One region of the Mycobacteroides immunogenum genome, then DNA from elsewhere that is predicted to be linked to it. Evidence: predicted binding sites of a transcription regulator. Region 1 holds the regulator's gene; each other region holds the start of a gene.

Region 1 (3,786 bases):
GCGCGGCACGCGATGGACGTAGAGTCGAAGAATGAGCGTTGATGTCGCGGTTGTTCGCGTATTCACCGACGAAACGGGCAACTTCGGCAATCCCTTGGGTATCGCCAACGGCGCCGACGTGGCCCCGGAGGAGCGCCAGCAGGTTGCTGCCCGATTGGGGTTCAGCGAAACGGTTTTCGTCGATCTGCCAGCCGAAGGATCCAACACCGCACACCTGCGGATTTTCACTCCGGCAGTAGAGCTTGCCTTCGCCGGGCATCCCACGGTGGGGCTGGCGTGGTGGCTGCGCGAACGTGGCACTCCGGTCAACACCCTGCAAGTTCCCGCGGGAGTGCTGCAGGTGAGCTATGACGACCGGACGTGGATACGGGCCCGGTCCGACTGGGCCCCGGAGACCGATTTCCATGAGGCGCTCTCCCCTGCCGATGTGGAGGCCGCCGACCCCTCCGACTACGCGGACGAACTGCTGCATTGCGTGTGGGCGTGGCAGGACCGCGACGCCAGCCTGGTCCGTTCCCGGGTGTTCGCGTCCGATCTGGGTGTCAACGAGGACGAGGCGACCGGCTCAGTGGCCGCGCGGATGACTGACCTGCTCAGCCGTGACTTGATCATCAATCAGGGCAAGGGGTCGCAGATCCTCACACAGTGGAGCCCCGAGGGCTGGGTGACGATCGGTGGCCGTGTGGTCGCCGATCAGCCGCTCACGTTGGACTAGGACCCGACCAACGGCTCAGGACCCCGCTGGGGCGTCCCGATGGGCCCTCAGTGCGGCGATCTCACGCTCGAAATCCTCGGCGGAGCTGAACCCCCGGTACACCGAGGCGAAGCGCAGGTAGGCGACTTCATCCAGGTCGCGCAGTGGACCCAGGATGGCCAGACCCACCTCATTGCTGGGGATCTCTGGGGACCCGGCGGCCCGGACGGCATCCTCGACCTGCTGGGCAAGCAGATTCAGCGCATCGTCATCGACATCACGGCCCTGGCAGGCACGGCGTACACCCTTGACGACCTTGTCGCGGCTGAACGGCTCGGTGACGCCGCTGCGCTTCACGACGGCCAAGACGGCGGTCTCGACGGTGGTGAAACGACGGCCGCACTCTGGACACGATCGCCGGCGTCGTATCGCCTGGCCTTCGTCCGCTTCGCGGGAATCGACAACACGCGAGTCAGGATGACGGCAGAACGGACAGTGCATCACTGCTCCTTCGCCGGTTCTGGACTCGATGTCGTTGAGCTGGGTTTGTTGACGCACCGCGCAACGCGCCCAGACCGGTGTCGAGGATACCCGTGCTCCCGCACGCCCGAAGGTCACGCCCGGCTGCCGATCAGCCGACCGGAGAAACCAGCGTCTGACCGGCTTGCACTGTCGCCGAGTCGAGTTCATTGAGTTCCCGGATCTTGGACACCACGGCCGACCGTGGCGCCTCCGGCGCGACACGTGAGGCCACGTCTGCCAGGGTCTCCCCGGGAGCGACCTGCACTACCGCCACCCGCTCCGGCACACCCGCGCCCCCGACGCCTGCGGCGCTCACCTGGCCGAGCATCAGCAGCCACATCGTCGCCACCGCGGCACCCACCGCGACGAGGATGGTGGCCTTCAGGCTCACCGGGCGGCGACCATGCACCCGATGCGGCATCGCCGAGACGCGGATGCCGTTACCGCGGTATGCGACCGGCCTGCCCGCGGGCCGGCGATACGCGACAGTGCGCACCGGTAGCGCCCGCCGTTGGGTCAGCGGGTATTGGGCGCTATAGGCGCGCGCCTGTGGGGCGTACTCGCGCGGCGCGTGCTCGCGAGCGTGAGAACTACGCGGCGGGGCGAGAACGTTTGTGCTCATCTGCATGCCCTTCCTGTCCAGTCGATCGGTCGGCCCGTTCGCTCTTATGTTCGAATGTACTCGATCATGTGTTCGATGTCCGAACATGTGATCGATTTGTAGCATCCGGTACCGACAAGTGGCCCTGAGCAGCACCGATACACCCCATCGGCGGGCCGCCAGGCATGCGTCGCGACACGCATCGAACACATGTTTGATAAATGTCGTCGACAGGTCTAGATTCGGGCCCATGAGCGATACACCCAGCAAGGGACCCGCCACCGGTTCACTGACCGAGCGCCAGCGGACCATCCTGGAGGTCATCCGCGCATCGGTGAATGAACGGGGCTACCCCCCGAGCATCCGCGAAATTGGAGACGCCGTCGGGCTCACCTCCACATCCTCGGTCGCCCATCAACTACGCACCCTCGAACAGAAGGGCTTTCTGCGGCGTGATCCGAACCGTCCACGCGCCGTTGATGTTCGGGGCCTCGATGATTCTCATACCCCATCGGCCACCACCGATGTGATCGGCTCCGGCGACCTGCCGGAACCGACGTTCGTCCCCGTTCTCGGACGTATCGCCGCCGGTGGTCCCATCCTGGCCGAGGAGGCCGTCGAGGATGTCTTCCCACTCCCCCGCGAACTTGTCGGCGAGGGATCGCTGTTCCTGCTCAAGGTGGTGGGTGAGTCGATGATCGACGCCGCGATCTGTGACGGCGACTGGGTGGTGGTACGCCAGCAGAATGTCGCCGACAACGGCGATATCGTGGCCGCGATGATCGACGGCGAAGCGACCGTCAAGACATTCAAGCGGACGGCGGGCCATGTCTGGCTGATGCCGCACAACCCGCTCTTCGAACCGATCCCCGGTAACGACGCCGCCATCCTCGGCAAGGTCGTCACGGTTATCCGCAAGGTCTAAATGCCTGCGGGCGCCGGTCCTGGGGCCGAGGAATCGTCGGCAGAGGTCAAGAACAACTGAAAATGCGTAACGTCATGCCAGCTGCCCAGCTTGTACCCGATCCGGCGATACAACGCGACCTGTTCGAATCCCATTGTCAGGTGTAGCTTTTCGCTCGCTTCATTGGGCGTCACGACTACGGCGAGCACTGTGCGGTAGCCGAGATCGCGGAGCCGGTCCAATAGCGCGGCATACAGCAGGCGTCCCGCGCCGCGCTGCCGCCGCGCGCCATCGACATAGACACTGACCTCGCAGGCCCACTGGTAGGCCATGCGTGATTTCCACGGCGCCGCATAGGCGTAGCCGAGAATATCCCCACCGTCCTCGGCCACCAGCCAGGCATGGCGGTGGGCCGCCGTCTGGATGCGTTCGGCAAGAACGGCATCCGACGGCGGCACCTCCTCGAACGAAATGGCCGTATCGGTCACGTACGGCGCATAGATCGCCGCGCACGCGGCCGCGTCGGCGGCCGTCGCGTCACGAATATGCATGGGCGACTAGAGCGAACGCCCGATGATCTCCTTCATGATCTCGGTAGTTCCGCCGTAGATCGTCTGGATACGGGAGTCCATGTACGCCCGGGCGACCGGGTACTCACGCATGAAGCCGTAGCCGCCATGCAGCTGCAGGCAGCGGTCGATCAGGTGGACCTGCTTCTCGGTGCTGTACCACTTGGCCATCGCGGCCTGCTCGACGCTCAGCTCCTTCTTGTTGAGCAGCGTGATGAATTCGTCGACCATGATCCGGATCATGGTGGCGTCGGTGGCGAGCTCGGCCAGCACAAAGCGGCTGTTCTGGAAGCTCTTGATCGGCTTGCCGAACGCCTTGCGCTCAGATGTGTACTGGATGGTCGCCTCGAGCATGGTTTCCATCGCCGCGGCCGCGACGACCGCGATCGACATGCGTTCCTGCGGCAGGTTCTGCATGAGGTAGATGAAGCCCTGGCCCTCTTGACCCAGCAGGTTGGCAGCGGGCACCCGAACGTCGGTGAAGGACAGCTCGGCG
Region 2 (3,786 bases), 760 kb from region 1:
GTGCGTCCCAGGAGGAGAGCAGCTCCACCGTGGATTCGCGCAGCAGGCTGGTCACAGTTCCACCAGCATCTGGCCGGGTGGCAGGGGAGTGCGCGGGTCCAGCCCCTCCTCGGGGTAGCCGTGGGGATAGCCGATGGCAATGGCGCCCATGGGCTCCCATGAGGAATCCAGCGCCAGCGTTCGGCGCACGACGTCCCCCGCGAAAATGGTGGATCCGATCCAGCAGCTCCCCACTTGGCGTGCGGCGAGCGAGACAAGGAGTGCCTGCACCGCCGCGCCGACCGCGACGGTGAACATGGTGCGCTCTGCCGCGGTGCGGCGTGCGTCCGGATAGTCGTGCGCGCCATCGGGTACCAGAAATGGGATCACGATTTCTGGTGCGTCGTAGAGGATTTGTCCGCGCATTACCCGCTTGCGCACGGACTCCGGGGTGCGGCCGTCGGCGGTGAGGTCGGCGGTCCAGGCGTCTTTCAGGGCGTCCAGTAGTGCGCGTCGCACCCCACGATCACGCACCCAGACGAATCGAACCGGATGGGTGTGATGGGGCGCCGGAGCCGTGAGTGCCTCACCGATGGCCTCTCTCAGCAGATCGGGATCGACTGCGGCATCCGCGAATTGCCGGATGGAGCGACGCACGAGTACCGCTTCGCGCCGTCCTTGTTCCAGGGCCTCGTTGGTGCCGAGCCAGAACAGGTCGTCCGGCCCCGAGCGGAGTAGATCGCGGGCCGCGCTGCCGTCATTGGGCAGATCCAGGCCACGTACCACCGCTACGGGTACATCGGTGAGCTTGCCCTTGACCAGGTCGGCGGCGGCAGATATCTCGTCGGCAATGGCGACCTCGGTGACCTGAAGTTCATTGCCGTGCTTGTCTTTTGCTCCGGCATAGCCGTACAGGACAGGTATGCCGGCCGCGCCGATGGCGGCATCGGTTTGGCCGTTACGCCAGGCGCGCCCCATGGTGTCGGTGATCACCACCGCGACATTCGCGCCCAGGCGCTGTGCCAGCGCGCTCCGGACCGCGGCCGCGCTGGCATCCGGGTCGGTGGGCAGCAGAACCAGTTCGGCGGTGTCGACGTTGGACGCGTCGATTCCCGCGGCGGCCTGCACGATACCGATGGTGTTCTCGGTGATCAGCGTCTTGCCTTTGCGTGCCAGCACCCGTACCGATTCGGACTCGATGAGCTTGCGCCGCAGGGCGTCCCGGGCCTCGGGATCGGTCGGTGCGGCGACGATTCGGCCTTCGGCCTTGGAAATGATCTTGCTGGTGATGACGATCACATCGCCGTCGCGCACCCAGGCAGCCGCTTCCGCGATGGCCGCCGCGACGTCGTCCCCGGGGCGGAATTCGGGGAGTCCCGCTACCGGTAGGATCTCTATCGGCCGGGCGGAACCATGTTCCGGTGTGGGGGAATTCATAGCGTGACTCCGGCCAGGTCGAGTCCCGCACGCACCATCTCTGCCGTGGCGTCCGGGTCGGTCATGAGTAGCGGAACCGACCGTACCCGAACACCTTCGATGTGAGCGACATCACCCTCGTCGATGAGCCAGCCATCGAGGATTCCGGTGTGCGCGCGTGCGCCGAAGTGTTCTCCCACACCCTGCGAGGTGACCTCGACACCGATCACGCGCAAACATTCGTCGGCCATTCCGCGCAGCGGCTTGCCGGACACGATCGGCGAGTACCCGATGACGGGAGCGGAGGTCGTGCGGAGCGCTCCGCGAACTCCGCCGACGGCCAAGATGGCCCCGATGCTCACCACCGGATTGGAGGGCGCCAGCAAGACCACATCGGCCTCGCCGATGGCCTCGGCGACACCGGGTCCGGACTTTGCTTCGTCGGCGCCGACGAACGCGAAGCTGTGCGTGGGAACCTGCGCGCGGTGCTGTACCCACCACTGCTGGAAATGGATGGCGCGCTGCTCGCCGTCGGAGGGGTCGGTGATCACCACGTGGGTTTCGCAGCGGTCGTCGCTGGCGGGTAACAGCCGGACTCCGGGCTGCCATCGATTGCATAACGCTTCGGTGACCGCCGATAGCGGGTAACCGGCTCGCAGCATTTGACTGCGTATGAGGTGAGTGGCCAGGTCCCTGTCGCCGAGCGAGAACCAGTCGGGTTGCGCTCCGTAGGCCGCCAGCTCCTCCATGGCATTCCACGTCTCGCCGCGGTGCCCCCAGCCGCGCTCCGGATCGACCGCGCCGCCCAGGGTGTACATGCAGGTGTCCAGGTCAGGACAGATCCTGACACCATGCATCCAGGCGTCGTCGCCAATGTTCACGATGGCGTTTATCTGATGCTTGCTGGGATCTGGCCCGAGCAAGCGTTGGACGCCGAGGAGGAAGCGCGCTCCGCCGACGCCGCCGACGAGGACGGTGACTTTCACGTTGACCGACACTAGTGCGCCGGCAATGGCGCGACACGCCACGCGGGCGCCACGCCGGTTTTGTCGGTCGTAGATGGTATGAATTTTCGTCCTTCGCTTGACCCCGGCAGCGAACACGTGTGTAATCACACCAGTGTCATTCCTCGGCCTGAGTTTGTAAGGCACAGGCGCAGACCGGGATTCGATCAAATGTTCGAATGGAATGGCCGGGAAACACAGTTGTGGGCACGAAACCGGGCAATACGAGTTGCATTGGGATGCGACAGGAACAGTGAGGAGGCGGGACGATGCTGTTCGGGCACAATGAATTCGGCGTACGCGACGAGCTGACTTCCGGCGTTAGCACGGGTGCGATGGGCTTGTCGCCCGCACGTCCGCATCTGACGTTGGTACAGAACGATTTTGACGCGCTTGCCGCTGTCGCTGACGATCAGTGGCAAGAGAAGGCGCTGTGCGCACAGACCGACCCCGAGGCGTTCTTCCCCGAAAAGGGTGGGTCGACTCGTGAAGCCAAGCGCATCTGCCAGGGTTGCGAAGTCAAGGACGAGTGCCTCGAATACGCACTGGCCAATGACGAGCGGTTCGGCATTTGGGGAGGGCTTTCCGAGCGTGAGCGCCGTCGCCTGAAGCGGGGCATCATCTGACTCCCCGTTCGGCCGGGCGCGGTTAGTCGCCCTCGTCGGTGATGGTCGGGTCGATCACCGACGGCTCCACCCCCAGGTGGGTGGCAACCTGCGCGACCAGCAAGTCGTGCAGCAGATCCGCCAAATCCCCAGATTTCTTCGCGCGCAATTCGATCGGCTTGCGGAACAACACAATCCGCGCCCGGGTGGTGTTACCCCGGGTGTCCACGCCGGCAGGAATCAGCCTCGCCAGCGGTATCGGTCCGTCCGCGATCACTTCCGGTGGCCACTGCACCGAATCCGGATCCTTGGGCTGGATGCGTGGAATCTCATCGACGGCGACATCTAAGCCGGCTAGCCGGGACTGCCACGCCCGTTCAATCGGTTCGTAGGCCTCCAGCACGGCCATATCGAAGCGCTCGGCACGTGAGCGCCAGCCGGGCACGGTCGGCGGCAGCAGGGGTCCGCGGAAATCGCGCCCCCGCCGCGAGCCCTGCGAACTCGGCCCGCCCGCAGAGCCGCCGCGCCGTCCGTCACGTGACATACCAGTGATGGTAACGGTGTGACTGCTGTGATTGACGAATCACAACGAGCCGGTCACCGGACGGTCTCGGTGCGCGTACAGCGCGTGTCTGCGGGTCGGAACGTGTTTGCGCACGCTAGCCTCAACGTTTGTGAGAGCCCCCCGTCGCTGCTGTCGACCCGGGTGCCCGAATTCCGCCGTGGCGACGTTGACGTTCGTCTACGCGGATTCGACGGCCGTGGTCGGGCCGCTGGCCACA
Region 3 (3,786 bases), 100 kb from region 1:
CGTGAGTGCGCCGCGGTGGGATCCGGCGGAGGTCGTGGGGGTGCCGGCCGTGGGGGATCCGGTGGTTGCGCTGGCCGCGGGCCAGGCGTTTACCTTCGGTTATGCCGAGCACCGCGAGCTCTTGTCGGCGGCGGGAGCGGCTGTCGCCGAATTTGATCCGCGCTCAGACTCGTTACCCGCTGGGACAGCGGCCCTGGTGCTGCCCGGCGGATTTCCCGAGCAGTTCGCCGCCGACCTGTCATCCAATGAGTATCTGCGTCAACAGGTTCGTGAGATGTCCGGGCCGATTCATGCCGAATGTGCCGGGCTCACCTACCTGTGCACCGACCTGGACGGTGCGCCGATGTGCGCAGTGTTGGACGCGCGTGCGCGGTTTACCGACTCGCTCACCCTCGGATACCGGGATGCGGTGGCGATCACCGGATCGGTTCTGTTCGAGGAGGGAGAGCGGCTGAGCGGGCACGAATTTCACCGCACCACCGTCGACTACCGCACGGGCGCAGAGCACGCTGCCTGGGCCTGGCGCACCGGTGACGGCGTCCGTCGCGAAGGCGCGGTCGCGGGGGGAGGGCGGATACATGCCTCGTACCTGCACACCCATCCCGCCGCTCACCCCGGCGCGGTGGCACGTTTCGTGGCCCAGGCGGCGACGTATCGCTGAGGCATAGGCCTCAGTCTGGCTGAAGTGTGCGGAGTTCCGGATGGTGGAACGTGTTGGTGCGCAGGTCGTCTAAAACCAGTTGTGGTGGGGGTATCCATTCGGTGGTGCCGTCTGGTCGTTTTCGGGTGTTCCAGCCGTGGCCTAGGAGGCGGTGGTGGGGTGCGCAGGCGAAGGTGAGGTTGTCGATGTTGGTGGGTCCGCCGTGGGCCCATTCGGTGATGTGGTGGACTTCGCAGAGGTATCCAGGGACCGTGCATTGGGGGTGGGTGCAGCCGCGGTCGCGGGCGTGGAGCACGAGGCGCTGTTCGGGGGTGGCGATGCGTTTAGTGCGTCCGAGATAGAGGGGTCGGCCGTTGTCGTTGAAGATCGCTAGGTAGTGGTGGGCGTGGGTGGCCATGCGGATCAGGTCGCGCATCGGCAGGCGGGTGCCCGCGCCGGTCATCGCGATTCCGGCGCCGTCTTCCAACTCTTTGAGTGTGGTGGTGATGACGACGGTGACGGGTAGTCCGTGGTGTGAACCCAGCTCTGCGCTGGCCAGGGTGGAGCGCAGGGCTGCGCGTAGGGCGTCGTGGTGGCGTTGTGTCACGGTGCGGGTATCGCGTTCAGCGGCCTCGGGTGACACCTCACCATCCACGGTGGGGCTTTGATCGTTGGGGTTGCACATGCCGGGGGCGGCTAGTTTGGCGAACACCGCGTCCACATAAGCCCGCGTCTCCGGATCCAGCAGACCTGAGATCGCGGACATGCCATCGAAGCCTTGCGGCCCGATCGTGAGTCCGCGTCGGCGCGCCCGATCGGCGTCGGAGAACTGTCCGTCGGGGTTGAGTAGGGCCATCAGCCGGTCGGCACCGACCCGCAGCGCCTCGGGCCCAAACTGCGCCGCCATCACCGCCAGCTGCGCCTCGGCTGCTTCCCGGGTGAGGGCATCGACCACCGCCGGGAGCCGATCGAAGAAGTGCCGGATGATCCGGACATGTTCCTCACCGATATCGCCACGCCCCAACGCTTCAGCGGTGCAGGGTAGTTGCGGTGCCAACACCTCGCCGGTCAACACCCGCCGCGGCGCCAGCTGCTCGGCGTCGGCGATCCGGCGCCGCGCCGCCCCCTTACCAATATGCAACCGCCGCGACAACACATCCGGAAACGACGTACCGCCCAACTCCACCGGGGACGCCTGCTGCACCAACTGTGCGATGCCGGCGTGTGACGCAGCGGCGAGCCGGCGTTGGACCACCTCCATACGTGCCAGTGTCGCCAGCAGCTCAGGGCTGGAGAGTCCGGCCAAGGTGTCAGCGCATACGGCATCAACCGCCGCCTCCAACATCCTGATCGAACTCATACGTGCATCGTAAAGACGGACACCGACAAGTCCGTGCAGATTGTTGCGCTAGAAACCACTGTGACAGAAGGTATTTCGAGAATTACGAATGCCGAGCCCCGGAGTCGCAAAAATCTTCCTGGTACCATCGTCGATATGTCTGGTCGCGGGGTACCCAAGTACCAGCTGTACTCCGCAGCCCTGCTGGCGATTTTGTGTTTGTTGGTCGGCGGTGCTTGCCTATTTCCGGGTGAGAGTTCGCATTTGGGGGATACCGCCGCACCGGTGTCCTTATATGACACTGTCGAGGCCCATCACTGGGAACTGGTGCAGCATGGCGTGGCCGCAACTCGTTTTCGTCACGGGCTAGTTGGAGAGCCGGTTTGGCTCCCGCACGCCCTGTCGGTCATTTCCCTTGGTGGCGCAGCCCTGCTGATTGTGTTGATGGCGCGCCGGGGCGCGGTGATTTCACGGGGTCCGGAAAATTTTGGGCGACAAAGGCTTCTGCACTTACGAATCAATCGGCGCTGAGGGCTGCCGGACGGTCATCGTTGCCGTCTTGTACATATCAAACCTTCACTAGCCGTCGAGGGTGTATTTTTCGTGCGCCTCGCCGGCTCCGTATCCGTTGATTGGAACGTTTGTAGTGGTGACCTCTGCCAGCTTCTATAGACCTTTGTTGTATGTGAATGTGCGCCGTGATGCGCCGTGGTGGATCTCATGATTGCCCGCCTAGTAGTCACGGGTTTTCTGGTGGCCGTGTTTGGGCTAACTGAACCCGCCGCTGCCAGTGCGGAGCCAAGAGACATGGCGCCACAGCTGTATTCGAGGACTACCCGGGATGGATGGCATCTGGAGATCCGGTTGGACCATGAGCGGGTGAACTCGGTGCCGAATCTCGCGGCCGCCGCCAACTCGCGGGAGGCCTTTGTCACGCTCTCGGGCACGGCGACCGCGACAGGTGGAGCCAATCCCATCACCGACAGTCTCTTCCTCATCGGCTACCAACTTGGTTGCCAGTCCGATGTGTCGTCGGGATTGCAGATCGGCGGATCCGCAGGTGTCGCACCATCAGTGAATCTGGGTGTGCTTCCCTTACAAACCGTGGGCGTCGGTGGCAGTGCCGGCGTCAGCGGTTTCGTACAGACCGTGCTGCAACCGGGCGTCATCGTCAATCTGCCGCTGGGCAACATGGTGTTGTCGCGAGGTAACACCGGTGCGCTGGATCTGGACAACGTTCATCTCAAGGCCGACGCATGCGGTGGAGATGTCACGATTCGGTCTTTCGCTTCGTTGCGTGTTTCCACGGAGACCGGTCACACCGAGTTCGCGATCTACGGCGATCCGATCAGGATCTAGCCCATGCGATCAGCCGTAACAGCAATGCTTTTCCTTCTGGGGGCGTGGCTTGCCTCCGCTGCCGTGGCGGCGGCTGAGCCGCCCCCGATAAACCCAGCCGTACCGGTAGCGGTACCGGGTAGTGCGCCGAACAATCATGCGGCGACACCGTCGCAACCGGCGTTTGGGTTGTTGCCCAGGCCGGGGCGCGGCGCGCATATCTCGGCCGGGCTCGAAGCGGGGCACTCCGCGCGTGTCAGCGGCGGGATGACCGGTGGGCAGTTGGAAGACCCGCGGGGAACAGGTGAAGGAAACGTTCGATGATCCGGGTGGGGTGTGTCGCGGTGTTGGTGATGGGACTTTCCGCTGGGTTCGGTGCTCCGGCCTCGGCGGAGCTACCGCCGCCCAGCCCGTCCCCATACGGGCCGGTGGTCGCGCCGGGGCAACTACCCGCGTTGAATCTGTCTCG

The links. The regulator LexA, encoded in region 1, represses DNA repair genes until DNA is damaged. The targets are predictions, from matches to a motif close to CGAACANNTGTTCG.
Region 2: the regulator LexA is predicted to act here: its motif matches at 2,564-2,577, upstream of cofD (2-phospho-L-lactate transferase).
Region 3: the regulator LexA is predicted to act here: its motif matches at 2,188-2,201, upstream of ABG82_RS16745 (HNH endonuclease signature motif containing protein).

The regions. Positions count from the first base shown of each region.
Region 1 is NZ_CP011530.1:3,306,559-3,310,344, forward strand. It holds gene ABG82_RS16155 (PhzF family phenazine biosynthesis protein) at 32-715, shown strand; gene nrdR (transcriptional regulator NrdR) at 731-1,195, opposite strand; gene ABG82_RS16165 (LysM peptidoglycan-binding domain-containing protein) at 1,326-1,838, opposite strand; gene lexA (transcriptional repressor LexA) at 2,068-2,742, shown strand; gene ABG82_RS16175 (GNAT family N-acetyltransferase) at 2,739-3,272, opposite strand; gene ABG82_RS16180 (acyl-CoA dehydrogenase family protein) at 3,279-3,786, opposite strand, start outside.
Region 2 is NZ_CP011530.1:4,064,826-4,068,611, reverse strand. It holds gene ABG82_RS20360 (NUDIX hydrolase) at 1-55, opposite strand, end outside; gene ABG82_RS20355 (coenzyme F420-0:L-glutamate ligase) at 52-1,416, opposite strand; gene cofD (2-phospho-L-lactate transferase) at 1,413-2,381, opposite strand; gene ABG82_RS20345 (WhiB family transcriptional regulator) at 2,735-3,025, shown strand; gene ABG82_RS20340 (metallopeptidase family protein) at 3,048-3,548, opposite strand; gene ABG82_RS20335 (DUF3499 domain-containing protein) at 3,679-3,786, shown strand, end outside.
Region 3 is NZ_CP011530.1:3,408,768-3,412,553, reverse strand. It holds gene ABG82_RS16750 (cobyrinate a,c-diamide synthase) at 1-661, shown strand, start outside; gene ABG82_RS16745 (HNH endonuclease signature motif containing protein) at 672-2,000, opposite strand; gene ABG82_RS16740 (hypothetical protein) at 2,202-2,510, shown strand; gene ABG82_RS16735 (MspA family porin) at 2,700-3,338, shown strand; gene ABG82_RS16730 (hypothetical protein) at 3,342-3,641, shown strand; gene ABG82_RS16725 (hypothetical protein) at 3,638-3,786, shown strand, end outside.